4 regions of the Bacillus yunxiaonensis genome follow, and region 4 is predicted to be linked to each of the others. Evidence: riboswitches for the same ligand, from Rfam matches in the RefSeq annotation. Region 4 holds a riboswitch; each other region holds the start of a gene.
The links. A riboswitch is a leader RNA that binds a small molecule or an ion and turns the genes downstream of it on or off. The one in region 4 is predicted to bind S-adenosylmethionine.
Positions count from the first base shown of each region.

Region 1: another riboswitch for S-adenosylmethionine. It lies ahead of WAX78_RS20720 (methionine ABC transporter ATP-binding protein); the one in region 4 lies ahead of WAX78_RS07420 (bifunctional homocysteine S-methyltransferase/methylenetetrahydrofolate reductase).
Region 2: another riboswitch for S-adenosylmethionine. It lies ahead of WAX78_RS17495 (sugar ABC transporter substrate-binding protein); the one in region 4 lies ahead of WAX78_RS07420 (bifunctional homocysteine S-methyltransferase/methylenetetrahydrofolate reductase).
Region 3: another riboswitch for S-adenosylmethionine. It lies ahead of mtnW (2,3-diketo-5-methylthiopentyl-1-phosphate enolase); the one in region 4 lies ahead of WAX78_RS07420 (bifunctional homocysteine S-methyltransferase/methylenetetrahydrofolate reductase).

Region 1 is NZ_JBAWSV010000008.1:192,367-200,115, forward strand. Features, by position in the region: gene WAX78_RS20710 (MetQ/NlpA family ABC transporter substrate-binding protein) at 1-731, opposite strand, end outside; gene WAX78_RS20715 (methionine ABC transporter permease) at 759-1,424, opposite strand; gene WAX78_RS20720 (methionine ABC transporter ATP-binding protein) at 1,414-2,433, opposite strand; SAM riboswitch class I at 2,552-2,658, opposite strand; gene WAX78_RS20725 (cysteine hydrolase family protein) at 2,854-3,417, shown strand; gene WAX78_RS20730 (PH domain-containing protein) at 3,813-4,229, shown strand; gene pruA (L-glutamate gamma-semialdehyde dehydrogenase) at 4,275-5,822, opposite strand; gene WAX78_RS20740 (TSUP family transporter) at 5,981-6,751, opposite strand; gene WAX78_RS20745 (CamS family sex pheromone protein) at 7,174-7,749, opposite strand, start outside.
Region 2 is NZ_JBAWSV010000006.1:24,424-32,172, reverse strand. Features, by position in the region: gene WAX78_RS17520 (carbohydrate kinase family protein) at 1-538, shown strand, start outside; gene WAX78_RS17515 (hypothetical protein) at 824-1,096, opposite strand; gene WAX78_RS17510 (L,D-transpeptidase) at 1,313-2,086, opposite strand; gene WAX78_RS17505 (SDR family oxidoreductase) at 2,283-3,152, opposite strand; gene WAX78_RS17500 (NCS2 family permease) at 3,385-4,686, shown strand; SAM riboswitch class I at 4,776-4,884, shown strand; gene WAX78_RS17495 (sugar ABC transporter substrate-binding protein) at 4,971-6,083, shown strand; gene WAX78_RS17490 (sugar ABC transporter ATP-binding protein) at 6,080-7,564, shown strand; gene WAX78_RS17485 (ABC transporter permease) at 7,548-7,749, shown strand, end outside.
Region 3 is NZ_JBAWSV010000002.1:69,515-77,263, reverse strand. Features, by position in the region: gene WAX78_RS06365 (sensor domain-containing diguanylate cyclase) at 1-541, shown strand, start outside; gene WAX78_RS06360 (serine hydrolase domain-containing protein) at 637-1,767, shown strand; gene WAX78_RS06355 (NAD(P)-dependent oxidoreductase) at 1,772-2,656, shown strand; gene WAX78_RS06350 (DUF3909 family protein) at 2,661-2,993, shown strand; gene WAX78_RS06345 (hypothetical protein) at 3,022-3,300, opposite strand; gene WAX78_RS06340 (1,2-dihydroxy-3-keto-5-methylthiopentene dioxygenase) at 3,544-4,056, opposite strand; gene WAX78_RS06335 (methylthioribulose 1-phosphate dehydratase) at 4,034-4,672, opposite strand; gene WAX78_RS06330 (2-hydroxy-3-keto-5-methylthiopentenyl-1-phosphate phosphatase) at 4,669-5,328, opposite strand; gene mtnW (2,3-diketo-5-methylthiopentyl-1-phosphate enolase) at 5,325-6,569, opposite strand; SAM riboswitch class I at 6,634-6,740, opposite strand; gene WAX78_RS06320 (pyridoxal phosphate-dependent aminotransferase) at 6,794-7,749, opposite strand, start outside.
Region 4 is NZ_JBAWSV010000002.1:254,989-262,737, forward strand. Features, by position in the region: gene metH (methionine synthase) at 1-1,041, opposite strand, end outside; gene WAX78_RS07420 (bifunctional homocysteine S-methyltransferase/methylenetetrahydrofolate reductase) at 1,038-2,873, opposite strand; SAM riboswitch class I at 2,947-3,057, opposite strand; SAM riboswitch class I at 3,258-3,377, shown strand; gene WAX78_RS07425 (methionine biosynthesis PLP-dependent protein) at 3,451-4,563, shown strand; gene metC (cystathionine beta-lyase) at 4,560-5,723, shown strand; gene WAX78_RS07435 (GNAT family N-acetyltransferase) at 6,061-6,525, opposite strand; gene WAX78_RS07440 (MBL fold metallo-hydrolase) at 6,547-7,392, opposite strand; gene WAX78_RS07445 (ArsR/SmtB family transcription factor) at 7,746-7,749, shown strand, end outside.

The DNA.
Region 1 (7,749 bases), on a different contig from region 4:
GTTGCGTTATCTTTGTCTTTCGTACGAGCAGCAAAAATGTTTAAGTATGGTTTTGCACTATCATTCTTTGGATCTTCTAAGAAAATAGCATCTTTCACTGGATCAAGTTTTGCTTGTCCTGCTACGCCATTGTTAATAACAGATGCTGCTACGTCTTTTAATACGCGCGGTGTTTGCTGCGCTACAACCGGTGTGATTTTTAATTTTTTTTGATTTTCAACAATACCACTTGGATCACCAAATAAACCAAAATCTTTTTTCAATTTTAATAATCCAGCTGCATCGAGAAGTTTTAACGCGCGAGCTTGGTTTGTTGGATCATTCGGAATTGCAATTTCTGCACCATTTGGAATGTCGCTTGGTTTCTTATACTTTTCTGAGAATAATCCCATTGGGGCAATTTGCGTTGTACCAATTGCTGTAATATCTAGTTTATGTTCTTTTTTAAACTGCTCTAGAAATGCAATATGTTGAAAGGCATTTAGTTCAATATCTCCATCGGCTAACGCTTTATTTGGTGTAGTATAATCAGAGAACTCGACTAGCTTAATTTTAATTCCTTCTTTTTCAGCTTTCTTTTTGAGGATATTCCATGATTCCCCGTCTGATCCAGTTACACCAATACGAACCACTTTTTCCTTCGCGGCTGCTTCTTTTGAATCTTTCCCACAACCACTCAATACCGATACACTCACAAGGGCTGAAAGTGCAAATGCTAATATTTTTTTCATTTCATTTTCCTCTTTTCTTTTTCTGATTTATGATCTACGTAAAAATCTCTTCGCAAAATAATTCCCTAAGTTTTGCGCAATTTGTACAAGAATGATTAATAATACAACTGTTACAAACATAACGGATGTATCAAAACGTTGATATCCGTATGTCATTGATAAATCTCCTAGACCGCCGCCGCCAACTAGACCGGCTACTGCTGAAAATTCAATTAGTGCAACTGTCATAAACGTAACCCCTAAAATTAATGGTGCTAAAGCTTCTGGAACGAGAATTTCAAAAACAATTCTTAACGGAGAAGCTCCCATTGCTTGGGCTGCCTCAATAACTCCCTTCGGAACAGAAACAAGGTTCGTTTCTACCATTCTGGCAATTCCAATAGAAGCAACAACTGTCATTGGAAAAATGGCAGCAGCTGTTCCAATCGTTGTTCCAATAACAGCACGCGTCACAGGACTAAGAGCTACTAAAAAGATAATGAACGGAATAGGACGAATCGTATTAATAACAATATTAAGGATAGAAAAGACCAGTTTATTTTCTAAAAAATTACCTTTTCTTGTTACATATAAAAGTAAACCTAGAGGTATACCAAGAATTGTAGCGAATATAAGGGTAGCAATAACCATTAATACCGTATCCCCAGTCGCATCTACAATCCGCGGCCAAAATGTACTCCAATCAACTTGCACGACTTTCGACCTCCTTCAATTGAACTTGCAAGCGTAGATGCTGAATTGCCTTTTGAATTTCTTTTGCCTCTCCTTGTAGTTCAACAAGAAGATTCCCAAATAAAATACCTTGTAATTCAATAATATTTCCATAGAGTACATTTACATCCACGTGATAATGCTTAGCAATATAGGACAATAACGGCTGTCCTGTTGCTTCACCTGTAAATGTTATACGGTAAATGAGTCCTCCATTTTGAATTTTAGCGATTACACTCTCTGGTAAGTGATCATTAATAACAGACCTTACGAAGTTTTGTGTCGTTTTTGTTTTCGGTCTTGTAAATACATCAAAAATCGTGCCTTCTTCAATCACCTTTCCCTTTTCCATAACAGCAACCCGGTGACAAATTTCTTTTACAACATGCATCTCATGCGTAATAAGAAGAATTGTAACCTTATATTCTTTATTTACCTTTTTTAATAGATTTAAAATTTCTGACGTTGTTTCTGGGTCCAATGCCGATGTAGCTTCATCACAAATTAGTACATCTGGGTATGTAGCAAGTGCTCTTGCGATGCCAACGCGCTGTTTCTGCCCTCCAGATAATTGCTCTGGATAATAATTCGCCTTATCTTCTAATCCGACAAATTGTAATAATTCTGTTACTCGCCTTTTAATTTCATTCTTTGGTAACTTCGCTAATTTGAGTGGATAAGCAATATTTCCATATACTGTTCGTGAATGGAACAAATTAAAGCTTTGAAAGATCATCCCAATCCTTTGACGCAACCGTCGTAACTCTTTTGTCGATAACGATGTAATATCTTTCCCATCAATAGACACAATACCTGATGTTGGACGCTCTAACATATTGACTAAACGTAAAAGTGTACTTTTCCCGGCACCACTAAAACCGATAATACCGAAAATTTCCCCTTGCTCAATCGTTAAGGATACATCTTCCACCGCATGTACAGATTGACCGCTCGACTCATAAACTTTACTCACTCTGTCGAATGAAATCATCCTATTCCCTCCTATTTGCTGTAACAACTCCAAGTCATTCTTGAGGCAAATAAAAAATGCCCTTCTTCTTATCCAATTTCATAAGAAGAAGGGCACTTGAATATGCTACGCTCACATCTTCTTATCTTCCAAGCTCCAAAGAGCTTGCTGGAATTAGCACGGTATTCAAAAGAATCCGTTGCTGAGGTATCATAGGGCCAGTCCCTCCACCTCTCTGGATAAGAATTCATATCGATTTAGTTGTCATTTAATTAATTTTCATTATAAAACTCTGAAAAGTAAGAGTCAACTAAAAAATTAAACTTTTCAGTTTTAATTTAATGTAAATTTCTTTATCTCACATTTTTCTAAAAGGAAAACTCTCTAAAATAATGGAATAATTAAACGAATACAAAATCAAAACTGGAGGCTGTAACTGAAATGAAAACTGCTCTTTTACTCGTTGATATCCAAAACGATTATTTTCCAAACGGAAAGATGGAACTGCGAAATGCTAGCGAAGCAAGTGAATATGCAAAACGCATACTTCAACATTTCCGTGAAACAAATCAGCCTATTTTTCATATCCAGCATGTTTCCACTCGCGAAAATGCAACATTTTTTCTTCCAAATACAGAAGGTATACACATTCATGAGAATGTTCGTCCTTTGCTGCAAGAAACAGTCATATTGAAACATTATCCAAATAGTTTTCGAGAAACTTCTCTATTCCAAGAATTACAAGATTTACAGATCGAACAAGTTGTTATATGCGGCATGATGACTCATATGTGCATTGATGCTACAGTACGAGCTGCCTTTGATTTTGGCTTTACATGTACAGTGATACATGATGCATGTGCAACGAAAGACTTAATCTTTAAAAATGTTTCTATTCCAGCTGTATACATTCACAATACAATTCTAGCTTCTTTAAATGAAGTGTATGCTAAGGTAATTAGCACAGAAGAGTTTTTACAACATGAAAAATCCCTTTGGTCTTAACCAAAGGGATTTTCTTTGTATCGTTTCACTTCTCTTACTCTTCCATCAGTGGGGGTTTTCTTTATCCCCCACCTAGCTTCTGTAGAAAAGCGAAGGCGGGGGGCCCGCGAATAGCGGGACAAATTTGTATTCTAGTACATTTTCATTTCCTATAATTCTATATTCTTATTAAGGTATAAAAAAAGAAACACCGCCTTCAGCGAGCAAACTGAAAGCGGTGTCTTCTTGTCTAATCATAGATTTTCCTTCAAATTGTATTATACAGGAAATTTATAAAATTTATACAAGGAAATATGACGAATGGGTCAAATTTTCTTGTCATTTTGTGTGTTTTTTATTTAAATTAATCAAAAAAACCAAAATAAGGTAAAATGATAAAGAAGGAGGTGCAACGAATGAGATTTCCAATTCAACGAAATCCACTACTTGCCTTACTCATTATTGCATTATGCCCAATACCTTTTATTCTCTTTTTTAATGAAAAGGCTGATGTAGGCTCTATTATAATAGGTATTATCATTTTACCTATTATACTTATGCTTCTATGGGCATTATTTCATTCTTATCACGAGATTACGAATACACGTCTCGTTGCTGTATTTGGCTTTGTCAAAATTATGATTCCACTTCACGAAATAACTAACATCAGATATACATACAACTTACTTTCTGCTCCCGCCTGGACGTTTAAGCGATTAGAAATTACTTATAGCAATTATGATATAGCGCTCATATCATTACCAAAAGACCCCGATTTATTTATAGAAAAAGTACAAGAAAAATGTCCACTTCTTCAAGATCATTCTATTTAATACACAAAAAGGCCTTCTCGGTTGAGAAGGCCTTTCTTATACTTCTTATAGAGTTTCAGAAGTAGTTTTTCCTTGCATGTGTAATGCTATATAGTCAGGTCCACCAGCTTTAGAATCTGTACCAGACATGTTAAAGCCACCGAATGGTTGGTAACCTACGATTGCACCAGTACATCCACGGTTGAAGTATAAGTTACCAACGTGGAAGTCTTCACGTGCTTTTTCAATATGTTCACGGTTATTAGAAACAACAGCTCCTGTTAAACCGTATTCAGTATTGTTCGCAATTGCAAGTGCATGATCAAAATCTTTTGCTTTGCAGAATGCTACAACTGGTCCGAAGATTTCTTCTTTCATAAGACGAGCATCTTCTGCAACGTCAGCGATGATTGTTGGCTTGATGAACCAACCTTGAGAATCATCACCTTCGCCACCTGCTACAAGTTTACCTTCTTCTTTACCAATCGCAACGTAGCTCATTACTTTATCGAATGCAGCTTGGTCGTTAACTGGTCCCATGTTTGTACCTTGTACAGCTGGGTTTCCTACTGTTAATTCATTTGTTAATTCAATTGCACGATTTAATACGTGATCGTATACATCTTCATGGATTACCGCACGAGAACATGCAGAACATTTTTGTCCTGAGAAACCAAATGCAGATGCAACGATAGATTTTGCTGCTAATTCAAGATCTGCTTCTTTATCAACAACGATTGTATCTTTACCGCCCATTTCAGCGATAACACGTTTTAACCAAATTTGTCCTGGATTTACTTTTGCTGCGCGTTCGTAAATACGAATACCAACATCACGTGATCCAGTGAAGCTGATGAAGCGTGTACGAGGATGATCAACTAAGTAATCTCCAACTTCAGATCCGCTACCAGGAATGAAGTTTACTACGCCTGCTGGTAAGCCAGCTTCTTCTAATACTTCCATAAACTTCGCTGCTACTACAGGTGTTGTACTAGCTGGTTTTAATAATACCGTGTTACCAGACACTACTGCAGCTGTTGTCATCCCTGCCATGATTGCAAATGGGAAGTTCCAAGGAGAAATGATAACACCTACTCCTAATGGAATGTAAGAGAAACGGTTATATTCAATTGGACGGCTTTCTACTGGAATGCCATCTTTTAATTTCAACATTTGACGACCATAATACTCCATGAAGTCGATTGCTTCTGCTGTATCAGCATCTGCCTCATTCCATGGCTTACCTGCTTCTTTCACAAGAATTGCGGAAAACTCATGCTTTCTGCGGCGAACGATTGCAGCTGCGCGGAATAAAATGTCTGCACGCATTTCTGGCTTCGTTTTTCTCCAAGTTTGGAATGTTTCATCCGCTACTTGCATTGCTTTTTCTGCTAATTCACGACTTGCTTTTGAAACGCGGCCAACGACTTCTTCTTTATTTGCAGGATTTACAGAAACGATTTTATCGTCTGTAGTGATCTTTTCTCCCCCAATAATTAATGGATAGTCTTGTCCAAGATAAGATTCTACTTTCTTTAAACCTTCTTCAAACGCTACTTTGTTTGCCTCTACTGTAAAATCTGTAAATGGCTCATGTTTGTATGCTACTACCATTATTTTAGCCTCCCCTTAGAAAAAAACGTTTACATAATACAACATTATTCTACACGATAATTTAGATTTGTTCAAATATTCTTAGACTTATATTTTTAAAATTAAATAATTTTTTAAATATAATAAATAAAAAAACAACAGGATGCATATGCATCCTGTTATAAAACGTGAACGTATTCCCAGAAATTTTTTCCAATTAACAAAATGGTTACGACCAAAAATAAAATCCGTATATATCCTACACCCTTTTGAACAGCAAATCTTGAACCAAAATATGCCCCTGCAATCATTGATAAACCCATGATCAAGCCATATTTAAACTGAATTGCACCTAAAAATAAAAATGTAATCAATGATACAATATTACTAACAAAATTTAAAACTCGACCAGATGCTGCTGCACCGATAAAATCCAACCCAATTAATAAAAATGCAAAAATTAAAAATGAACCTGTTCCCGGTCCAAAAAAACCGTCATAAAATCCAAGCATTAAAATGACAAAATAAAATAATAATGTTTTTCCTTTCGTCATTTTTTTATAGGTAGCTACACTACCCCAATCTTTTTTTAGAATAATGTAAATGGCAATTAATACAAGTAAAACTAGCACAAGAGGCCGCAAAACAGCTGGTGGGATGTACTTGACAACAAATGCCCCTGCAACTGCCCCAACAATTGTGAACGGAATGAGCTTTCCTACAATGCGAAAATCTACTTTTTTAGAACGAATAAAATAAACCGTACTCGTAAATGATCCCATTGTTGCTGCCAATTTATTTGTAGCAATAGCCGAAGCCGGCGGCAACCCAATAAACATAAGTGCCGGAAGTGAAATTAAACCGCCCCCTCCAACCACAGAGTCGATAAATGACGCTAAAAAACCGAAAGCAATGAGTAGTATAATGACTTGCAAATTTAAATCTTCCATCTGTACTTTCCCTCTATCCCCTTTTAATTAACAACATTAAAAATTATAACAAAATTTCTAATATAAAGTGAAACTTTAATCAGTGGGGGTTCTTTGTCCCCCACTGATTATTAGTTGAACCAATCGGGCTTTTACGAGCAGTTTATCTCCCACCTAACTTCTTTAGAAAAGCGGAAGCGGCTCTCTCAGAATCGCAGGACGTTGGAGCCCCCGACAGAGAGGTGCTTTTTGCCTCGTCCGAGGGGGCGAAACGACCGGAGATTCTAGCCGCTAGAGCTGGACAATGCTTTCATCAAACTTTAAGATGGGAGTATCACTGCCCGCGAATAGCGGGATAAAGTGAAACTTCCTGACCAAAGGTATAAATGTCGTAAATAATACAATAAAAAAAGCCATTCCTATAATAAGGAACGGCTTTATCTTTAATCTAAAATTTGGACAAATGGATTATCTTGCTTCACGTCACGAATAATAATCGCTTCCGGACGTTCTACCGACTTAATCGTTACTTGCACTTTAACATAGTTAGGAAAATCCTCCATAACTTTCCCAGCTACAAATTGTGTAAATCCAATGACTTCCGCTTTTCCACTAAACTGAACTGGAATCTCAAGTTTCATTTCTTTTAATTGACCGTCTTTATAGAATCCCCTGCCAACAACTGCAGTATAATCATCTTTAAAATAATCCGCTATATGAGTATTAAAATTCTTTACGTTTGTTGCATCTTGACGATAATCCGAGTCTGCTGCATTCGAAGGGAACAAATAATACTTTTCATCTATCGCTTTCCAATTGTCAACTTTGTTACTACCTTTATCAACTGTTGCATATGATAAATATGAACCTGGTACAAGTGAAGATTTCGCTTCTTGTCGATAAATTGCAAATGTAATTGGGACATTTTTTAATTCATCTTTCTGTTGCAAAATCGGTAAAATTTCTTGAGCCATTTGCTTACCTTGTTTTAACAATTCTTCGTCAGAGATTTTATTTTC
Region 2 (7,749 bases), on a different contig from region 4:
AGCTACAGCATTGCTGCCAGGACAATTAAAAGACACGTACATAAAGCTTTTGCAATATGCAAAAACAAAACAATTATTTATTTCCTTCGACCCAAATTACCGAGCTTCATTAATTACAGACTTGCAGCAATTTCGTAAAGACTGCATCACTTTCATCGCTAACGCTCATTTTATAAAGGTAAGTGATGAAGAAGCAACCCTTCTTACTGGTGAAACAAATATGTATAAAGCCGCTGAAGTATTATTATCATACGGAGCAAAAACTATTGCCATTACACTTGGGGAGCAAGGTACACTTCTTACAACAAACGAAGATCAAACTATTATTCCATCCATTAAGGTACAACAAGTCGATACAACCGGTGCCGGCGATGCTTTTGTCGGTGCAATGCTGTATCAGTTTGCAAAAGAAGAACGCGTTCATATGGATTTTACAACATTACAACAATATATATCATTTGCAAACAAAGTTGGTGCACTTACCTGCACCAATTACGGGGCAATTTCTTCCCTTCCAACACTTGAAGATATAAAGTGAAACTTCCATCAGTGGTTTTTTTCCACTGATGGAAAGCTCTCACCAATCGGGCGCATGCCAGCAGTTATCCCCCACCTATCTTCTTAAGAAAAGCGGAAGCGGCTCGCTCAGAATCGCAGGACGCCCGCGCCCAAGGCAGAGAGGCGCTTTTTGCCTCGTCCGAGGGGGCGAAACGACCGGAGATTCTAGCCACTAGAGCTGGACAATGCTTTCTCCTGAATCTTGAGGTGGGGGTTTTACTACCCACGAGTAGCGGGATAAAAGCGTACGATTAATCGTACGCTTTTATAATAAAATAACCCCCTGTTTCCAAGAAGCATGCATCATTGAAATGTATACAATAACAATAAAAACCGTACCAAATAATGTAACCCATCGATATATATCATTTCCACATTCTCTTGCCTCAACAAATGCCCATACAAAACCCACTAATAATAATAAGTCTATATATGGAATGTACATAGAAAAAATAAATGAAACAAACAAATATATAACAAATAAACAAAGTGTAATTAAAAAAATTGTAAATGCAAATTTACTGTCTCTATTTCGCATAGCATATGTCCCCCTCAGCTTTACAATATTATATTCAGAGGGGAATTTTGTTGCGTTAAAAAAGGATACCCTGCCCCAGCGGTACCCTTTATCCCGCATTAACGGGCAGTAAAGACTGAAGAAGAACAAGGCAGAAAACTGCCCGTAAAAGCCCGATTGGTTCAACTAACCATCAGTGGGGAATGAAGAAAAGCCCCCACTGATGGAAGTTTCACTTTATTCCACTTCATATTTTCGTTTGTATATATTACTCAGTACAGAGTAAGGGATTTGTTCATACCTTACCGTTGTTTCTTTTTCATCCATAATATATAAATTATTCCCTATGTAATACAGTCCTTTTTTTCTTTGCGAATACACAGGATATACTTCATTTGGTAATACTGTTTTAACTGCTGTAAATTGCCCGTTCGGCTCTTGCCAATATATTTTCGTCTGATCTATCATCCTAATCTTACCAATTTGTTCTTCCTTTACCACTCTTCCATTCCAACTAACAACCCGGTATCCAAATTGATGTGCTGCATATTCAGGAGATGTATGAAAATGAGCAATAATTACCTTCGTTTGTAATGGAACTCGGTCATACAGCCATTGAATATCTCGATCATACATACGAATACATCCATTTGACTGACGACTGCCAATCGACCATTCACGATTTGTCCCATGAATCCCATATTCATTTTTATTTAAGCCCATCCACCTAGTGCCGAGTGGATTATTAGGTGCACCGCCCGGAATATTTTTTCTGTGATATGCTTTATTTTTATATTTATTAATAATGCAAAATGTTCCTTCTGGCGTGGGAGTGCTTGTCCTTCCTGTTGTGACAGAAAAAGTTCGCACATAATTTCCATCTTCAAAAAAAGATAATTGGTTTGTCTCTAGATTTATAAGTAATAAATGATCTGTCTTCTCAGCAGAAACAATTGGTACATATAAAAAAAAGAAAAGAAATAACAATGTAAGTGAACATGCTTTTCTCATCAATGTCACCTCCACATTCCCCTCAAAATCTCACCATAACATACTATGGTTCATTTAGTTTTTACTATAAATCCAATTCTTATGAATGAGAGCTGACCTTAAAGGTCAGTCTCTTTTTTACGCGCTCTTAAAAATATCGGCGCTTCGGCACTATCCGACATGCAAATAGTCGGTTCACCAGCTAGTCCAATACCATCTAACCGTTTACAATAACGCCGCCATTAATATGAAGCATTTGTCCAGAAACATAAGTAGAATCATCAGAAGCTAAATACACATATGCCGGTGCTAACTCAGATGGTTGTCCCGGCCGTTTCATTGGTACATTGCTGCCAAATTCCGATACTTTTGTCTTATCAAAACTTGATGGAATCAGCGGTGTCCAAATTGGACCTGGTGCAACTCCGTTAACACGAATACCTTTTGGAGCTAAAGATTTTGCTAATGAACGTGTAAAGGAAACTATCGCTCCTTTTGTTGCTGAATAATCGATTAACTGCTCATTTCCTTCATACGCCGTAATGGAAGCAGTGTTCACAATTACATCACCTTGTTTTAAATGAGCAAGTGCAGCTTTTGTTATATAAAAATACGAGAAGATATTAACCCGAAACGTCTTTTCAAGTTGCTCTGCTGTAATTTGCTCTAAACCTTGCTGCGGATATTGCTGAGCAACATTATTTACAACAATATTTAAACCTCCTAATTGCTTTGCAGCCTCCGCTACAACTTGCTGACAATGCTGTTCATCACTTACATCTCCCGGAAATAAAAAACATTGTACACCTTGCCCTTCTACCCAGCGCTTCGTTTCTTCTGCATCTTCATGTTCATCTAAATAAGCAATCGCTATATTCGCACCCTCTTTTGCAAAAGCAATCGCTACTGCTCGGCCAATTCCGCTATCCCCCCCTGTAATAAGTGCATATTTCCCTTGCAACTTCCCACTTCCTTTATACCTCTCATCTATACATTTTGGGCGTGGATTCATGATTTTCTCAATTCCCGGCTGTTTCTCTTGATGTTGCGGTGGCAATGTTTTCTTTGGTTGTTCTTGTTGTGTCATACAGAAAAACCTCCTTATCATATGTCCTTCTTATGATGTGCGAAATCAAAAAATATACTTATTCTTACAAAAACGAAATATATGCGCAAAAAAGACGTTTAATATTCGAAATTTCATCATAAAATACAGAGAAATATGAAGTTTTTTATACAAAACTCTTGCAAAAAAATAACATAACGAATATTATATATAACTGTTGTGACAATTATTCGTAAAAAGAAAGGATGTTTTTATGTTTAACCTTTCAAAACATCAAACTTCTATTAAAACTGAAATTATGGCTGGTATTATTACCTTCTTAACAATGGCATATATTATTGTCGTAAACCCTGTCATCCTTGGTGATGCAGGCGTTCCATTTGAACAAGCATTTACAGCGACAATCATCGCCGCTGTTGTTGGAACATTATGTATGGCACTCTTTGCAAATTTACCAATTGCAATTGCACCAGGTATGGGTTTAAATGCTTACTTTGCTTACTCTGTTGTAAAAACTCATGAAGGTATGACATTTGCAATTGCTTTCTCTGCTGTATTCGTAGCAGGTATGATTTTAATTTTGCTATCATTAACTTCTTTCCGTACAAAATTACTGGAAGCTATTCCTGAAAATTTAAGACACGCAATTACAGCTGGTATCGGTTTATTTATCGCATTTATCGGCTTACGTCTGACAGGCATTGTTACGAAGCATCCCTCAAATTTGGTTGGGCTTGGGGACCTTCACTCTCCGCCTGTCTTGCTTGCTTTGGCTGGACTTGCTATTACGTTAGTACTTATGTCTTTAAACGTAAATGGCGCATTATTTATCGGTATGTTATTAACAGGAGTTATCGCTTACTTTACTGGACAATTAACGTTTTCAAACGGAATTACATCTCTGCCAGGTTTACCTGAAGGCGTAATTGTTTCCAATCCAATCACAGCGTTTTCTGATGTAATTAACTACGGATTATATGGCGTTGTCTTCTCGCTCCTCCTTGTAACATTATTCGATACAACAGGTACATTACTTGGAGTTGCACAGCAAGGTGGATTTATGAAAGATGGAAAACTTCCAAATTCCGGACGCGCCCTTCTTTCAGATTCTATCTCAGCAACGATTGGCTCAATGTTCGGTACAACACCAACGACTGCCTATATTGAATCTTCTGCTGGCGTTGCAGCTGGTGGCCGTACAGGTTTAACAACACTAACTGTTGCGATATTATTTGCAGTAGCTGCATTCTTTGGCCCGCTTGTCGGCGCAGTATCTGGTGTTGCCGCTATTACATCTCCATCATTAATTATTGTTGGTAGTTTAATGATGGGCGCAGTTCGTCACATTGATTGGGATGCATTTGATGAAGCTTTCCCAGCATTTTTAGTCATTTTAACTATGCCGCTTACATCAAGCATTGCAACAGGTATTGCACTCGGCTTCATTTCATACCCGCTTATGAAAATGGCAAAAGGGCAATTCCGTGCAGTTCATCCACTTGTGTACGTATTTGGTATTTTGTTCGCTTATCAGTTAGTATTCTTACCACATTAAGCTTCCTCTTTATGAGGAAGTTTTTTTATAAAAAAGATTTGACACTTATATATAAATGTGGAATAATTCGAACTAGTTAAATATTTGATGTCTTATCAAGAGCAGGTGGAGGGATGAGCCCTACGAAGCCCGGCAACCGACCCATAAATGGGCACGGTGCTAATTCTTACAACACGCATATGTGTTGAGAGATAAGAGAAATGTGATAAGACGTCTTTTCTATGAAAAGGCGTTTTTTATTTCCTCTCCCTCCCCGCTCTTGTAAATTGGGGAGGGATTTTTTTATGAAGAAATTATGTTCAATCTTATTAATTATTCTATTATTCACATTAACAGCCTGTAAAAGCGAACAAGATGCTGTTTCAACACAACAACAACAAACAGCTACAAAAGAAACAACTTCAAAACAAGAAACTTCACAAACGGAAATTCCAAAACAAGTACAAAAACCTTTAAAAGTTGCTTTAATTATGCAAATGTCTATTGGCACTTTCTCTTCTCAATATATTGAAGGAGTAAAAAAGCAAATTGAACAATTCGGCGGAAGCGTTCAAGTGTACAACTCCGATAACGATTTAGCAAAGATGGCTGCCAATTTAGATGCTGCTATTAACGCAAAAGTGGATGGAATTTTAATTGATCATGGGCGCTCTGAAGCATTAAAACAAGGTGTAGAAAAAGCATTACAAGCAAATATTCCCGTCGTAGCATTCGATAACGATTTACGTTTACCTGGTGTTACTGTTATTGATCAAGATGACTATAGCCTCGCATGGAAATCGTTAAAAACACTAGCTGAAGATTTAAATGGAAAAGGAAATATTGCCGTTGTATGGGTTGGCGGATTTGCTCCTATGGAACACCGCAGTGTCATTATCGATGCCTTTTACAAACGTTACCCAAACATAAAAGAAGTAGCCCGCTTTGGTACAGCTAGTAACAATACCGCTCTAGATACGCAAGCACAAGTAGAAGCATTGCTAAAAAAATATCCAAAAAAAGGAGAGTTAAATGCTATTTTTGCCGCTTGGGATGAATTTGCAAAGGGTGCAGTAAAAGCACTAGAACAAGCAGGCCGAACAGATATAAAAGTATACGGTATTGATTTAAGCAACGAAGATTTACAACTCATGCAAAAATCAAATTCTCCATGGGTCGCAACAGCTGCTACAGATCCAGCTGAAGTAGGGAAAGTACAAGTACGCTTCTTATATCAAAAGATTGCAAGAGAACATACGCCAGATATTTATTCATTAGAACCACACCTTGTAAAGAAAAGTAATTTACCGACTGAAAATGTAGCAATGGAACAGCTATCGAAATACATAAACGGCTGGGGCAACTCAAAAGATGCTTACTCACCTTGGATGAATAAATTAGAGAAGGAGAAGAAATAATGACATTTTCACTCCAAAACATTACACATCATTATACAGATGTCCCGGTATTACAAGATGTTTCTATGACGATTAAAAAAGGACAAATACACGCGTTACTAGGAATGAACGGAGCAGGAAAAAGTACTTTATTAAAAATTGCAACCGGAGAAATCACTCCGGTTGCTGGAAAACTTCTCATCGATGAGAAAGTAGTCTCTTTTTCTTCACCACGAGATGCAAAAAAACATGGCATTGCTTTCGTAACACAAGAAGTTGATCATGGATTAGTTCCAAATTTGTCTGTACTAGAAAATGTACTCCTTGATTATTTAGCTATGCAAAACAAAACACTTTTTTCAAAATCAAAACATGCAAAGCTTGCAGAACATTATTTGCAAGCTGTACATGTTGATTTGAATATATGGGAAGACATTTCAAATTGTTCTTTACACGAGAAACAATTACTGCTCATTGCTCGTGCACTATCAAATAACGCATCTTTTCTCTTATTAGATGAACCTACTTCTTCACTTGGTCCAAGAGAAGCAGAAAACTTCGGTAATTTATTACAACAATTAAAAGCACAAGGAATTGGCATTGTTTTAATTTCTCACCGCATGTCAGAAATTAGACAATATGCAGATGTTGTAACTGTATTACGAGACGGAAAAGTCGCACTATCTGAAGCCACTTCTGCAATTACTGACCAGCAAATTGTTGAAGCGATGACAGGAAAACAAATGACACTGCATGCGAATACACAAAACAAGTTAGAAACACCATATATATTCCAAGTTGACAATCTTTCTGTCCATCGGAATCGCCCTCCTCTTTCCCTTCACATTCGCCAAGGAGAAACAGTTGTCATATATGGGTTAATCGGCAGTGGAAAAACGACTCTCGCAGAAACATTATTTGGTGCTCGTCATTCTTATGTAGCAACTGTCAATAAGAAAAACGTAAACATTAAAACACCGCGTGATGCCATTCAAGCAAAAATCGCGCTCGTACCAGAGGAAAGAAGAAAACAAGGATTATTTTTATCGGAAAGGATTACAGATCATTTAAATTTACATCAATCCGGCTGGAAACAATCGCGTTCAGAAAGAAATCATGCGGAAGCAGCGATTTCTTCATTTCGAATTTCGCCAAACGATCCAAATGCATTCATCCATTCACTTAGCGGCGGGAATCAACAAAAGGTTTCTATAGCAAAATGGATTGGGTTTAACCCAAACATATTTCTTTTAGACGAACCTACAAAAGGAGTAGACGTTGCTGCGAAGCAAGATATCTTTCAATTTATTAAACACATCACAGCAGCTGGTAGCTCGGTTATATATTTCACTGGGGAACAAGATGAAGCATTACAAATCGCAGATCGCATTCTTGTATTAGCAAACGGAGAATTTATAGGAGAATATCTTCCACATGAACTATCTCCAGAACAACTTTTACATCTATCTGAAGGGGGCCATTCCATTGAATCTAGTTCATGAAACAAAATCAAAAAAGCAACTTATATCTACTAATCTTTTCTATCAATTTAGCACAATCGCTATTATTATAGGTGTTACTATTTTCTTTTCAATTGTAAATGATTCTTTCTTAACTTATAAAAATATTAGTGATATTTTACGCTCCGTTTCTATTGTTACATTACTTGCAATCGGAGTTACATTTA
Region 3 (7,749 bases), 190 kb from region 4:
TACAGATATTACAGAATTAGAAGACGAATATAAAGAGCAAGAGCGTTTAGCAACCATTGATTCCTTAACAAATATTTATAATCAGTTGAAGTTTCAAAGACTATTTTCACAAGGTTGGGAAACTGCTATACGAATGAGTCAATCATTTGCTCTTATTTTATTTGATCTTGATGATTTCAAAAAAGTAAATGACACATATGGTCATGATTTTGGAGACTTAGCATTGTCACAACTAGCAGAACTTGTGACAGCAAAATTACAGCCGCATCATGTTTTTGCACGGTGGGACGGAGAAGAATTTATTATTTTTTTGTCTCATACAACAGAAAAAGAAGCATTTCAAATTGCAGAATCACTTCGTTTTTTTATCGAAACAAAAAAATTTTCTGGAATTTCAAAGATCACAGCAAGCTTTGGTGTTGCTGCATACGAAAATGGAATTACGAAAGAAATATTGATGCATCGAGCAGGTATTGCATTATATGAAGCGAAAAACAAGGGGAAAAATCAAGTGTGCTTATATAGAAAAGAAAAAATGTAACATTTTTCGCAACAAATTGTTGCGATTTTTTTTTATTGTCGGATAATGGTGAAGAGGGGAATAATTATTTAAGATGCGACGGAGGATTTTTAGTAATGAAGACGTTATGGAGTACCATTATTTTTTTGCTTTCTATTTTATTAGTTGGGAGCTATTTCTTTTTTAAAGTACCTGCTAAAAAAGAAGCAAAGTCAACAAAAACAATACCCTCTACTGAAACAATAAAAGAAAGAGAAAAAGAAAAAGAAAAAGAAAAAGAAATTGATTATACGGCTGTTACGCAAAAACTAGAACAATATTTAAAAGATAAACAATTTAACGGCTCGGTTCTCGTTTCATATCAAGGCCGTACAATATTCAATAAAGGGTATGGCTTCGCGGATGTACAAAAACAAACTGAAAATACGCCGCAAACAAAATATCGAATTGGTTCTATTACAAAAACGACCATTGCGGTATCAATTCTACAGTTGCAAGAACAAGGGAAGGTAAATATACAGGATAATGTGAATAAATATATTCCTTCTTTTCCTGCTAGTAAAAATATTACGTTGTATCATTTATTAACGCATACATCGGGACTCCCTGAACATGGAAAAGGGAAAGTCAATGCATCATCTCGCCTTAATTTAGTGACATGGCTGGGACAACAACCAACCGCCTTTCAACCTGGAAGTGGCTGGTTATATTCGGATTATAATTATATGGTGCTAGCTTATATTGTAGAAAAACTCTCGGGTCAATCCGTAGCACAATATGTTACAAATCATATCTTTATTCCCGCAGGAATGACGGAGTCAGGTATGGGAGAGGCACCAACAAGAGATGCAAATTTTTCAAAAGGATATAAAAGGAAAGAGAATGAGCTTGTGTTAGCGCCTAAATTAGCAATGAATTGGTTATATGGATGCGGAGAGATGTATACAACGGTGCAGGATATGAAAAAACTAGATGAAGCAATTATGACAAATAAGCTTATTTCTGCTGAAAGTTTAAAATTAATGCTAACACCATCCTCCGAAAAAAAATATGCATTTAGTTTATATATATATCCTGATTATTATCATAATCATGGTGTACTTTCGGGATGGAATACATTTAACAATTTTAATTGGAATAAACAATTATTTGTGATTGTATTTTCAAATGTGCAAAATGGAATTGATGATGGGTTTAATAATGAGTTTCGTAAACTTGTGAGTGATTTATTAGAGAAAAGGGGATAAGAAGATGAAACAGATATTGCCACCGGCTTCTATTGGTTTTGTTGGTACAGGTGTTATGGGAAAAAGTATGGTGCGTCATTTAATAAAAGCTGGTTATATTGTTTATGTATATAATCGTACAAAAGAAAAAACAGCAACTCTGATTGAAGAAGGTGCACACTGGTGTGATTCTCCTAAGGAAATTGCAAAAAAAGTAGATGTTGTCATGACTATGGTTGGTTATCCGCATGACGTGGAAGAAGTATATTTCGGTGCAGAGGGGATTCTTACTCATGCCAAGCGAGGAACGATTACGATTGACTTTACAACATCAACACCAACTCTTGCGAAACGTATTTATGAAGAAGGGAAGAGCAAAGGAATTCATGTATTAGATGCCCCGGTATCAGGCGGCGATATTGGAGCAAAAGAAGGGCGCCTTGCGATTATGATTGGTGGGGATGAAGAAGTATATGAAGCATGCTTACCTTTATTTGAATTGTTAGGTAAAAACATTATGTTGCAAGGAAATGCAGGTAGTGGTCAACATACAAAAATGTGCAACCAAATTGCAATTGCATCTAATATGCTTGGTGTATGTGAAGCACTTGCTTATGCAAAAAAGGCAGGTTTACATCCAGAAAAAGTGTTACAAAGTATTTCTACTGGTGCAGCAGGTAGCTGGTCATTAAGTAATTTAGCACCGCGTATGTTACAAGGTGACTTTGAACCAGGATTTTATGTAAAACATTTTATTAAGGATATGAAAATTGCGTTAGCAGAAGCAGAACAGCTTGGATTATCTGCACCTGGCTTAGCTCTTGCGCGAGAATTATATGAACAATTGATGCAAGACGGTGAAGAAAATAGTGGAACACAGGCATTGTATAAACGATACATAAAGGAGTGAGTGCATGGGCTTGGAGAAATTTGATAATATCATTGATACGGTACAGCGCGCAGAAACAATTCATATTAATGATAAGCAACTGGCTGCATTTAAAAAGAAGTATAATTTTGAACCGGTATTTGAATATGGCAGAGATGAAACAGGTCGTTATGTCATTCGCACAACGAAAGAAATGCTAGAAGAGATGGAATTTTATTTAGCGTTAAAGTACGAACGTGATCTCATTGATGTATATATGAATGCAGAAGTAGCTGGGAAATTTTATGTTTCGGTTAGTTATGGAGAGGATGCACTTCATTTACAGGAGCTATTTCAATTCTTAGAAGAAAATAAATAAAAAAGTCCTCATATGAGGACTTTTTTATTTAAGAAAGGCCTGTTGCGCGGCGTGCTTTTTCAATTGGAAAGGGAATGACTTCACCCATTCTAGTTCGAGTAAATCGTTTTGTGCGAGAATGACGTAATATATATAGTGCAAACAGTGTACAAACAGGAATTGCACCATATAAACCAAAAAATAAAGCGCTTACAGAAGATGCGACAAAACCGATCATACCGACTTCTAATTCCTCCATAATAGCTCCCACAACAGCAGGTATAGACCCGCAAACGACACCGAAAAGAATGGCTAAAATTAACTCCATGTATTCCCTTCCTCCTTTTTACAATTTCACTTGTTTTTTCTATTATTTGTATTATAACACATTTTAAACAGAATATTCAGAAAAAATTCACAAAATGTTCATAAAATTGTAAAAAATTATTCAACAAAAAATGCAGGTTTATCTCCTGTATAGAGATAAACCTGCCCATAGGAGGATGTATATATGTAGAGTGAATAAAAGGAAGAAAAAGGGGAATCCATTCCTTTTATTCAACGTACTACCTTAGTAAATAGGAACCCAACCTTCAGTTGTCACAAAAATACGAATTGCGACAACTTGACGATCATCTTGAAGTGTAAAGTAATGTCTCGTGTTTTCAGGAACCGAAATTAAATCGCCTGGTTCAAGTTCAACATCAAAGAAACGACCATCTTTTCCTTGAATGGCAAAAATGCCATGTCCGCTAACAATAAAGCGAACTTCATCATCAGTATGATGGTGTTCTTGTTTAAAGTTTACTAATAATTCATCTAAATTCGGTGTTGCGTTAGAAAGTGAGATAACATCGCTTGCTTGATAGCCGCGGCGCTTAGAAACATCAGCGACCTCTTCTGCGAACACTGCTAAAATTTCTTTCTTACTTTCATCAGTTAATGCATAGTTTTCTTGTAAATGAGCAGGAAGTTTTATGATATCCCATTTCTCATACAAAACACCTTCATTTTGTAAAAATTGTTGTACTTCTATTTCTTTTTCAATACGAGTGTTAACTTCATGAATACGAATTTGCGCCATGTTGAACGCCTCCTTTAATTGATAAAAGTTTAATATGGAACTGGAATAGAAACTCATATGCTTCTAATCTTTTTTTTGTATCAAAGCTATCTTTTCCCCATACTGTAATACCGTGATTTCGGATTAAAACTGCTCCTGCATCTTCATAAATATGATTACGGAAATTCTCACCTAACGTTGGAATATGAGCGTAATTTTCAATGATTGGAATTCGAATAGAGGCTCCTTCTTCCCAAATGTTGAGAGCTTTAATAATTTCTTGATTGCAGAGTACAACTTCTTTGTCATATACGTTTGTAATGACATTGTTATCGGTTGTATGGACATGCAAGACGCATGCAGCGTTTGTATTGTTATAAATGTGAGTATGTAACAATGTTTCTGCAGAAGGGCGTAAATCTGTTTCTAAAACAGGATCCCCATTTTGATTGACTAACAGAAAGTCATCTGGCGTTGTTTTTGTTTTATCTCTTCCACTTGCTGTAATGAGAAAGGTAAGTGGATTGTCGCTCACTTTTATGGAAATATTTCCGCTTGTTGCTGGAAACCAATTTCGGTCGGTTAATTCTTTTTTCAGGTCACTTAGCTCTTGCCATTGACGAAATAACTGTTTCACTTTATCACCTCCAACAATTTCCCTACTTCGTTTTGGATATCATGAAATGTTTCAAAAGGTGTATAAGAAATGTGATGTTCTTTGCATTTTGTAATAAGAAAGTCACGAGCAAACACTTTATCAGCAAGTTTTGCGGCTTGTAAATCTGTAATAGAATCCCCAATTACAATTTTAAAATTATTCCGTGAACTTAAATTGCGAATAAGCGTTGATTTACAAAGACCACATTCATTTTCACAATGTTCATCACACAAATGTGGCCAATTTACTTGAATTGTTTCATTAGAAAAATCAGTTGTATTACAATAAATTTGCTTAAAATCAACAAGTCCTTCGAGAAGAGGATAAACAAAAAAGTCCATTCCTCCTGATATGATATAAAGTGAGATATTGTTATCTCGTAAAAACTGTACAAATTCTATAAAGCCAGTACGAATGACTGCGGTTTCTTTAATGAAAGCTGTAATCTCATTTTGTAGACTTGTAGGTAATAGAGAAAAAAGTTTTCCAACACCTTCTTGAATAGAAAGTTCTTGTGATAAAATTTGTTGTTTAATTGTTTCCGCTTCTGGCGGTGCAAACTTTTCCATAATGGCAACAATATTATCGTTATTTGTAATTGTGCCATCGAAATCGCAAAAAATTTGAATACTCATGCCTTCACCTCTCCAGAAGGATTGCCCCATAAACGCAAGGCGGCTTGTAAATTAGGATCATTAACCTCATGAAGAGGTATGTTTGTTAGCGTTGCATCGATAGCAGATCGAAATGCTTTTCCGCCTCCCTGTGCGCCAGATGGGTGTCCGTGAATACCGCCACCAGCATTAATGACACATTGCTGACCAAAATCACGAATAAGAAGCGGAACAAGTCCTGGGTGAATGCCAGCAGATGGAACAGGAAAACTTCGTTTAAATGGCTCATTTTCATCTGTAAGTGATTTTGCTAAAGAAAGTGCTTCTTCTTGTTTTAAAGCGACAGTTCCATAAGGTGATGGAAATAATGAAAAATCTGCGCCTGCATAGCGAAGGAGCTTGCCGAGTAATAAGGAAGATGAAAATCCATATAAATCAGATGCTATGTAAGTCCCGCTTACTGCTGGGTGTGCCATGATTGGAATAGAAATATCATCGTCCTCCGCTAAAGCTTGTAAAACATCAAGTCCATAAGCAAATGCATTGAAGAGTAATAGATCAGCTCCAGCTGCAACGGCTTGTTTCGCCTTCTCTTTTAAATCATAAGTGCGTCCTGAAAGATTAACAGCATATAACGTCTTATGACCATATGTTTCGTAAACGGACTGCAATACTTCTTTTCCAGCTCGGATCCGTTCAGACAGTGGTGTTAACGGATTATCAAATAAAATTTCGTCATCTTTTACAATGTCTACACCTCCGCTTGCTTGATCGCGAAGCTGTGTTTTCAAATAGCCGATATTTCGGCCAATCATTCCTTTGAAAATACTCATGAGAAGAGGGCGGTCGTGAACTTTCAATGTGTTTCGTATCCCATTAATACCAAATTTAGGACCTGGAAAAAGCTTTTTTATATCATCAGAAAATGTTAAATCAATTAATTTAATTTCTCCGTCTAGTGACAATTTTCCGAAAACAGTGGTGAAAATTGCTGGTAAGTCGGTACTGAAGTTAGCAGATGGATAATGAATTTTAATAAGGCCTCGCTTTACTTTTTTATCAAGGTATATATTTGTTTTTTCGTTGTTTTCTAATTCTTCCACGCTAATGACGGAGCCTTTATGTTGTTTTAATTGTTCTTGTAGTAAGTGAGGTAAGTGTGTCCACGAACCAACTGTTAAACCGAGAGCGATTTGCTCTGCTTTGTGAATTAAATTGTGAGAATCATCATGAATTAAGTATGTTGCTATTATTCCGCTCATTTTCATAACCTCCTAGTTGAATAAAAAAAACCTCTCAGCTAAGGAGAGGTTTTTTACAACCAGCTCCTTATCTGTCAGCGTAATGCTGCGAGAATTAGCACCGTGCCTACATAAAGTAGATCGGTTGCCGGGTTTCATCGGGCTCGTCCCTCCACCTGCTCTTGATAAGAAGTATTTGGAAATGCTTTAATTTTTTTTGATAACTGAATTTTGACAGAGAATTTTTATGTTGTCAATATTTTTTTGAAAATTTTTAATTGATCAATTCTATGAACTGCTTCTCGAAGGCGTTCTTCTGTATGTAATAAACCAACGCGAATATAACCTTCTCCGTGTTCACCAAATCCGATACCTGGTGCGACGGCAACGTGTGCTTGCGTTAATAGTACATCAGCAAATTGCTCTGACGTATATCCATCTGGAACAGGAAGCCATGCGAAAAAAGATCCTTTTGGTGCAACAACATTCCAGCCGATAGAACGACAAGCGGCAATTAAAGCATTTCTTCGAGATTCATAGCGTTCTACTAGTTCATCTACGCAAGTTTGCGGACTTAATAAAGCTTCGCAAGCAGCTTCTTGCACGGCACCAAAAATACTGACGTACATATGATCTTGTAATAAGTTGATCGTTTCGATGACACTTTCATTCCCAACGGCAAATGCAATGCGCCATCCTGCCATATTATATGTTTTTGATAACGTATAAATTTCAATGCCAACATCTTTTGCTCCATCCACTTGTAAGAAACTAATTGGTTTTTTGGTATCAAAACCGATAGCACCATATGCGAAATCATGACAAACTAAAATGTCATGTTTGTTTGCATATGATACAGTTTCCTCAAAGAATTCTGTTGTTGCAACAGCTCCGGTTGGATTATTTGGATAGTTTAAAAACATTAATTTTGCTTGTTCAGCAGTTTGTTTATCAATCTTTGTATAATCAGGTAAAAATCGATTTTCTGCTAATAATGGCATTGTTGAAAACTTTGTTTTCGCTAAGGCAACACCTGATAAATAATCTGGATAACCAGGATCAGGAACGAGAATTGTATCGCCTGGATTTGTAAAACAAAGCGGTAGCTCAACTAATCCGGCTTTCCCGCCAAATAAAACAGCTACTTCGGTTTTGGGATTTAACTGTACACCGTATTCACGCTCATAAAACGTAGCGACAG
Region 4 (7,749 bases):
ACGTTTAAATTTCCTTGAGCCAATTACATTCGTACGCTCCCCAACGAATAACGGACGCATTGCATCTTCATATTGCAATGCTTCAAGCCCGCTAATTCCATGCCCTTTTCTTTCTTGCTTCACACGTGGCTGAAATGATAACAACGCCTCTTTCATCGCTCGAATGTGTGCTGGCGTTGTTCCGCAACATCCACCAACAATGTTGACCCAACCTTCTTCTGCAAACTGCTTCACTTTATATGCAAGCGAATGCGGTGACTCATGATAATGGCCATCTTCATCCGGAAGCCCAGCATTTGGATAACAAGAAATATAACACTCTGATAACTCTGCGAGTGAACGAATATGTTCTCTCATAAACTCCGGTCCTGTTGCGCAGTTTAACCCTACTGATAGTGGATTCATATGCTCTACCGATAAGTAAAATGCCTCAATTGTTTGCCCAGCTAACGTTGTTCCCATCGGTTCAATTGTTCCAGAAATCATAAGAGGAACTCTTTTATCTGCCTCAACAAATGCCTTTTCAATTCCTAAACAGGCCGCTTTTACATTACGCATGTCCTGACTTGTTTCCACAAGTAACAAATCTACACCACCACGCAATAACCCGCGTGCCTGTCTTGTGTATGCCTCAATAAGCCCCTCAAACGTCACCCCACCCGTAACACTAATCGCTTTTGTCGTTGGGCCCATTGCACCAGCTACATATACTTCTTTTTCGCTCTCTATTACAGCCTGTTTTGCTAATTGAGCTGCCTTTTCATTTAACTCCTCATCTAAGTGAGAGAGATTATAATCACTTAGTACAATGTTCGTTGCACCAAATGTATTTGTTTCAATAATATCTGCTCCTGCTTCAATATACGCTTTATGAATATGTAAAATAACATCTGGGCGTGTTTTTACTAAATATTCATTACAGCCTTCATATTCTTCTCCGCCAAAATCTGCAGCCGAAAGGTCTTCTTGTTGAATCATCGTCCCCATTGCACCATCTAAAATTAAAATGTCTTGCTGCAATCTTTCCTCGATTGGTCTCATACATTCATTCCTTCTTTCTGCTCTTTCTTCGCCTGAATATACTTAACAAGTGCTTCTGTCACTTCGTACTTTAAAAATGGTGTAATTAAATAAATACCATTAAATAATTCCATTGCAACATCAATTAACTCTTGAGATATACGAATCCCTTCTGTCACTGCTTCTTCTGGCGTTCTATGTCCATCCATACGCCTTCTCACTTGTTCTGGAAGGGTAATGCCTGGCACTTCAAAATGCAGAAAATCTGCATTTCGTTTACTTACAAGTGGCATAATGCCAATAAAAATTGGCTGCTCAATATGCTTCGTTGCTTCATATACGTTTCGAATGACTGCAGCATCATAAATAGGCTGCGTTAAAAAATACTCCGCTCCAGCTGCAATTTTTTTCTCCATTCGTTTTACAGCTGCTTCTATATGTCTTACATTCGGATTAAAGGCCCCGCCCACTGAAAAATGGGTAGCTTCTCCAATTGTTTTCCCTAAAATAGAACGCCCATTATTCATTTCTTTAATCATTTTAATGAGCTCTACAGAAGAAAGATCATATACAGATGTTGCACCAGGAAAATCACCAACGCGGGCTGGATCCCCTGTTAATGCTAATACTTCCTCCATACCGAGCGCTGCTAATCCAAGTAAATGAGACTGAAGCCCGATCACATTATGATCACGGCACGTTAAATGAGTTAATACAGGAATATCGTTCTTTGTTAATAACGCACCCATCGCCATGTTTGATACACGAGGTGATGCTAAGGAATTATCTGCTAACGTAATAGCATCTGCTCCCGCACGCTTCAACGCTTTTGCTCCTTCAAAAAACCTTTGTGTGTCCAAAGTTTTTGGCGGATCAAGCTCAACAATCACTGTCGTTTCTTTCTTCGCTTTTTCTGCTAACGTAATTCGATCCACTGTATGTACACGCTTCGTTGTTATTACTTCTGTACGCTTTACAACTTCTTTTGCTGTTACAGGACGCTCATTTTCAAGCGCTCGTTTCATCGCTTCGATATGAGTAGGGGTTGTACCGCAACACCCCCCCAGTAACCTAACTCCTTGCTTAATAAATTCTGGCGCCATCTCTTCAAAATAAGCAGGGCTTCCTTCATATACATAACGACCTTCTACATACTTAGGAAGACCGGCATTTGGATATGCAGATAAATAACCATATTCAGGAATTGCTATCGTTTTAAAAGATTCAATCATATGAAGCGGCCCTAATTGACAATTTAATCCGACCACATTTGCACCATACTCTATAAGCCGCTTCAATACATCATCTACACTATTTCCATTTTGAGTTGTACCAGCCGCGTGAAGAGCAAGCTGTGCAATAAGAGGGACATTTGTTTGCTTTCGTAATACTTTCACTGCATGAAGCAATTCAAATTCATCATAAAAGGTTTCCAATAATAGACCATCAACATTTTCTTCTAGCAAGGCATTTGCTTGCTCTAAGAGCATAAATTCTCGTTCCATATCAGTCGTTGTAACTGCTCCAATGTGTTTCATACCACCGATTGTTCCAACAATTGCATTCTTTTCTGTCACTGCTTCTTTTGCATGTCTTACAGCAGCACGGTTAATCTTTCTTACGCGATCCTCAAGCCCATACATGCGCAGTTTCCCTTCATTTGCTCCGTATGTATTTGTTTGAATGACATCTGCCCCGGCTGCAACATATTGTTTATGAATCGAAATAATCCGCTCCGGTTCAGATAAATTCAATTCTTCAAAGCAGCTTTGTAAACCATGAGAGTGCAACAAAGTTCCCATCGCCCCATCCCCAATAACAATTCCTCTTTCCAATAAATCTAGTAATTTCACATATCTCCCTCTCTTCTTTCCAATATAAAAAACCCCCTCTTCTCAATGAAGAGGGGGACAGCATTTCATCCTCCTCTCATCATTCAGAACAATTTGTTCTGCAGGTCTTAGCACCGTTTCAAACACATTGTTTGAAGGTTGCTGGGTTTCACAGGGCCTTTCCCTCCACCACTCTTGATAAGAGTTCATTCTATTGTGAATGCCAAAAGTAAACATTATCCGTTCACTCATTAACAATCTTTGTTAATTTTTTCATTAATTTAGCATGTCAAAGTGAGAAAGTCAAATAAATTTAAGAAAAATAAAATTATTCAAAATATAGTTGCGCTTTTTTCCCGATTTGTTGTAAAGTAAAAAACATAATAAAAAACTTCATATTCCGAATTCTTATCGAGAGAGGTCGAGGGACTGGCCCATTGACGCCTCAGCAACCATTAACAAGCTTTTTATTTGTTAATAAGGTGCTAATTCCAGCAAATTTAGAAATGATTTGACAGATAAGAAGAAGACTATATTTGTCATATATAAGCCTTCTTCTTAGAAGGCTTTTTTATTTTGTATAAGGAGGAATTCTATTATGTCTACAATTGAAACGAAGCTTGCCCAAATTGGAAACCGCAGTGAAACAACAACAGGAACAGTCAACCCACCTGTTTACTTCTCCACTGCGTATCGCCACGAAGGAATTGGAAAGTCAACAGGGTTTGATTATTCACGAACTGGAAACCCAACACGTCTTCTATTAGAACGAGCAATCGCTGACTTAGAGCAAGGCGAGCAAGGCTATGCCTGTAGCTCAGGAATGGCTGCTGTTCTTCTTGTCCTTTCATTATTCCGTTCTGGTGACGAACTTATTGTATCTGAAGACTTATACGGCGGAACATATCGTTTATTTACAGAGCACGAACAAAAATGGGATGTTCGATGTAAATACGTAGATACACAGCATATACAAGAAATTGAAAAGGCCATTTCACCAAAGACAAAAGCAATTTTCATAGAAACACCAACAAATCCACTTATGCAAGTAACGGACATCGCAGCAGTTGCTACCGTTGCAAAACGTCACAAATTGCTTCTTATTGTGGATAACACATTCTACACACCGTATTTACAACAACCCTTAACAACAGGTGCTGACATTGTCCTGCATAGTGCTACAAAATATTTAGGCGGTCATAACGATGTATTGAGCGGACTTGTCGTTGCTAAGGGTGCAAAGTTATGCGAAGAACTTGCTCACTACCACAATGCATCCGGAGCTGTATTAAGCCCATTTGATTCTTGGCTTTTAATACGTGGCATGAAAACATTGGCACTGCGTATGAAGCAGCATGAAGAAAACGCAAAAGCAATTGTTGCCTATTTACAAGGAGAAGAATCTATAACTGATGTGTTTTATCCGGGAAAAGGCGGTATGATCTCTTTTAAACTAAAAAAAGAAGCATGGATTGATCCATTCTTACAATCTCTTTCTCTTATTACGTTTGCAGAAAGTCTTGGCGGCGTAGAAAGCTTCATTACATACCCTGCAACACAAACCCACGCAGATATACCAGAAGATATTCGCACAGCCCGCGGTGTTTGTAATCGTCTGCTCCGCTTCTCTGTAGGAATTGAGAATCAAGATGATTTAATTCAAGACTTACAGCAAGCACTAAAACAAGTAAAAGAAGGAGTGAGAATATGAGTTATTCACTAGATACGCTTTTACTTCATAATCGTTTTAAGCATGACAAACAAACAGGGGCTGTCAATGTCCCTGTTTATAACACATCCACATTTCATCAATTTGATGTAGATACATTTGGAAAATACGATTATAGTCGCTCTGGAAATCCAACGCGCGAAGCTCTCGAGGAAATCATTGCTTCACTAGAAGGTGGAAGCAAAGGGTTTGCCTTCTCATCTGGCATGGCTGCTATTTCAACAACGTTTCTTCTTTTATCACAAGGAGATCATGTTCTTATTTCTGAAGACGTATACGGAGGTACATATCGAATTGTAACTGAAGTTCTCTCTCGTTACGGCGTTTCTCACACATTCGTTGACATGACAAATTTAGAAGAAGTAGAACGAAAGATTCAGCCGAATACAAAAGTTTTTTATATTGAAACGCCATCAAATCCATTATTAAAAGTGACAGATATTAAAGCTGTTTGTGAGCTTGCTAAATCTGTTGGAGCGCTCACTTTTGTTGATAATACATTTTTAACACCCCTATTTCAAAAACCGTTAGAACTTGGGGCTGATATCGTTCTCCATAGTGCAACAAAATTTATTGCAGGCCATAGCGACGTTACCGCAGGATTGGCAGTCGTAAAAGATGAAGAACTCGCAAAGAAAGTTGGTTTTTTACAAAATTCTTTCGGAGCTATATTAGGGCCGCAAGATTGTTCCCTTGTCCTTCGCGGCTTAAAAACATTACACGTTCGCTTAGAGCACTCTTCACGAAGTACTGAAAAAATTGCCTTTTATTTGCAAGGGCATCCAAAAGTTAAAGATATCTATTATCCTGGATTACCGTCCCACGCCGGATATGAAACGCAGCACACCCAAGCAAGATCAGCAGGAGCGGTCCTTTCCTTTACACTAGAGTCTGAAAATGCACTAAGACAATTCCTAACACATATTCAGCTTCCTGTATTCGCCGTTAGTTTAGGTGCTGTTGAATCGATTCTTTCGTATCCAGCAAAAATGTCCCATGCTGCGATGTCACAAGAAGAACGTGAAAAACGAGGGATTTCAAATTCACTTCTGCGCTTATCTGTTGGATTAGAAAATCCAGATGATTTAATTACGGACTTTGAGCATGCACTTACGTATGTAGAAGAAGTTGTTATATCTTAAAAAGGGTTAAACTAGAGAATGATATAAATACAAATTAACAAACCGACATAAAACCCCTTTCTTTTTAGGTGGGCAAGAGCATCTGGCCATGCATAGAAGCGGTCAGGACCTTTTCCTACCACGTGCAAAGGTTAAAACAAAGGGAGAAAGCGAGTGCAGGTCATGTTTTGTTCTGCATAACAGGAACTTACATGTTGAAAAATCAAAACTGTAATTATTGGTATTCCGAAAAAGAATTATAGACCCAAAAAGTTCCTTCAGAAGGCTGAAGGAACTTTTTTTCATATAACTCCCGTTAGCGGAAGTAGAAGATGAAAGCTCATCTAACTTTAAAGTATTAAACTGATAATTTCATTAAAATTTGAGTTTCTTTGAACCCTAATCTTTTGTATAAGTCTTTCGCCGTATTCGATGCAAATACATTTAAACCTATTTCGTCATAGCCCTTTAATTTTAATTCCTCAATTCCGTACTGGATAAGCATCTTAGCTAGTCCTTTTCCACGATATTCAGGTAAGACAAATATATCATAAATAAATCCATGAATTGCATCTGTAAAGTAATCTTTATGTTGACCTAGAAGAATCCATCCTTGTATTTGATCCTCTTCTTTGGCTACTAGATAATATCCCCCTTTTTCCAGTATAGCGGTAAACATTGCATATACCTTTTCTTCCGGAGGGTTAACTGTATTACCAGTACTTTCATATACCCCAGCTGCAGAATGCTTTAAAATAACGCTCACATCTTGATTATTAGCTTTTATAATTGGAAGTGACATCATATACTCTTTCTCTCCCATCGCTATTAAAATAAGTTTTCATCACACTTCAATCTGCATCGTATCGTAAGCAAACGTTATATTCATACCTTCTGCTCGTAATTCAGCTTCGATTTCTTTCAGCTCATCATATCCATGGTTATCTACTTCTTCAATGTGCGTAATAATTGTTTGTTTTGCTTGTAATTGCTTCGCTACTTCTAGCGTATCTTCAAACGTCGCCTCGCGTATGCGTTCAATAAAAGTACGATCTCTTATTTGCTCTTTCGTCTTCCAATCAAACTCGACGATTCCCATAGGTAAGATTGCTACATCTAAATTACCAATTAAGTGAGCAGGCTCTTCCCATTTATATAATTCATCCATTGCAATTAATACTCGCTTTTCTTTTTCTTCTAATAAAAATGCATACACATATTGTTCATATAAACGAAACGGAGTAACTTTCACTTTATTTTTCTCGAAAGGTTGCTCATCTCGTAATACGATTAAATCAATCCATCCTTGTTGCTGCATAAATTGAATATGATCCCATGATCCTAGAAATTGTTTCATATCTTCTGCTACTTGCTCTGGTACATACACAGTAGTAGCCCAAGCTTTATTCGTTTCAAACGCCATCGTTTCCCAAATTCTCCGCCCCATCGTATGATCAGGATGCCAATGTGAGTAAATCCCGGCTTCTACTTTTGAAATGTGAGATCGCTCTAATTGCAATCGTATTTCCTCTGGTGTATCAATTAATAAATGAAGGTCGTGAATAAAAATACTTGGCCCCATTCTACTATATGGTAAACCTTTTTCCCTCGCCTCTTTACTTACTTTACTATAGCTACCTGGTCTTGGAATCGGCGTGGCACCACCTGTTCCTAAAAATTCTATCTTCATGAATATCCCTTCTTTCCATCCTTACCAATTTCTAGATTGATATATACAACTCCTTTTCTAATTATTCTAAAAATTTTAATTTATATTATTGAAAGAAACGTAAAATATGGTAAAATTGTGATATAAATGAAAATGTTTTTTATTAAGAACAAAAATATCCGTAATTTAAATTCACAAACCTTGATTTATCTTATTGGAAAAACGTCCAAAATTATCTAGTTTATTTACACCAGGTTCTCTTTTCTTACAGTTTCTTTACTTTCGAGCATTTTTTTTGCAACAACTGTTCTCTTTGCTTTAAAATTTTGTTATGTATATTATGGTATAACAGCACGCATGGAGGTGGAAAGAATATGT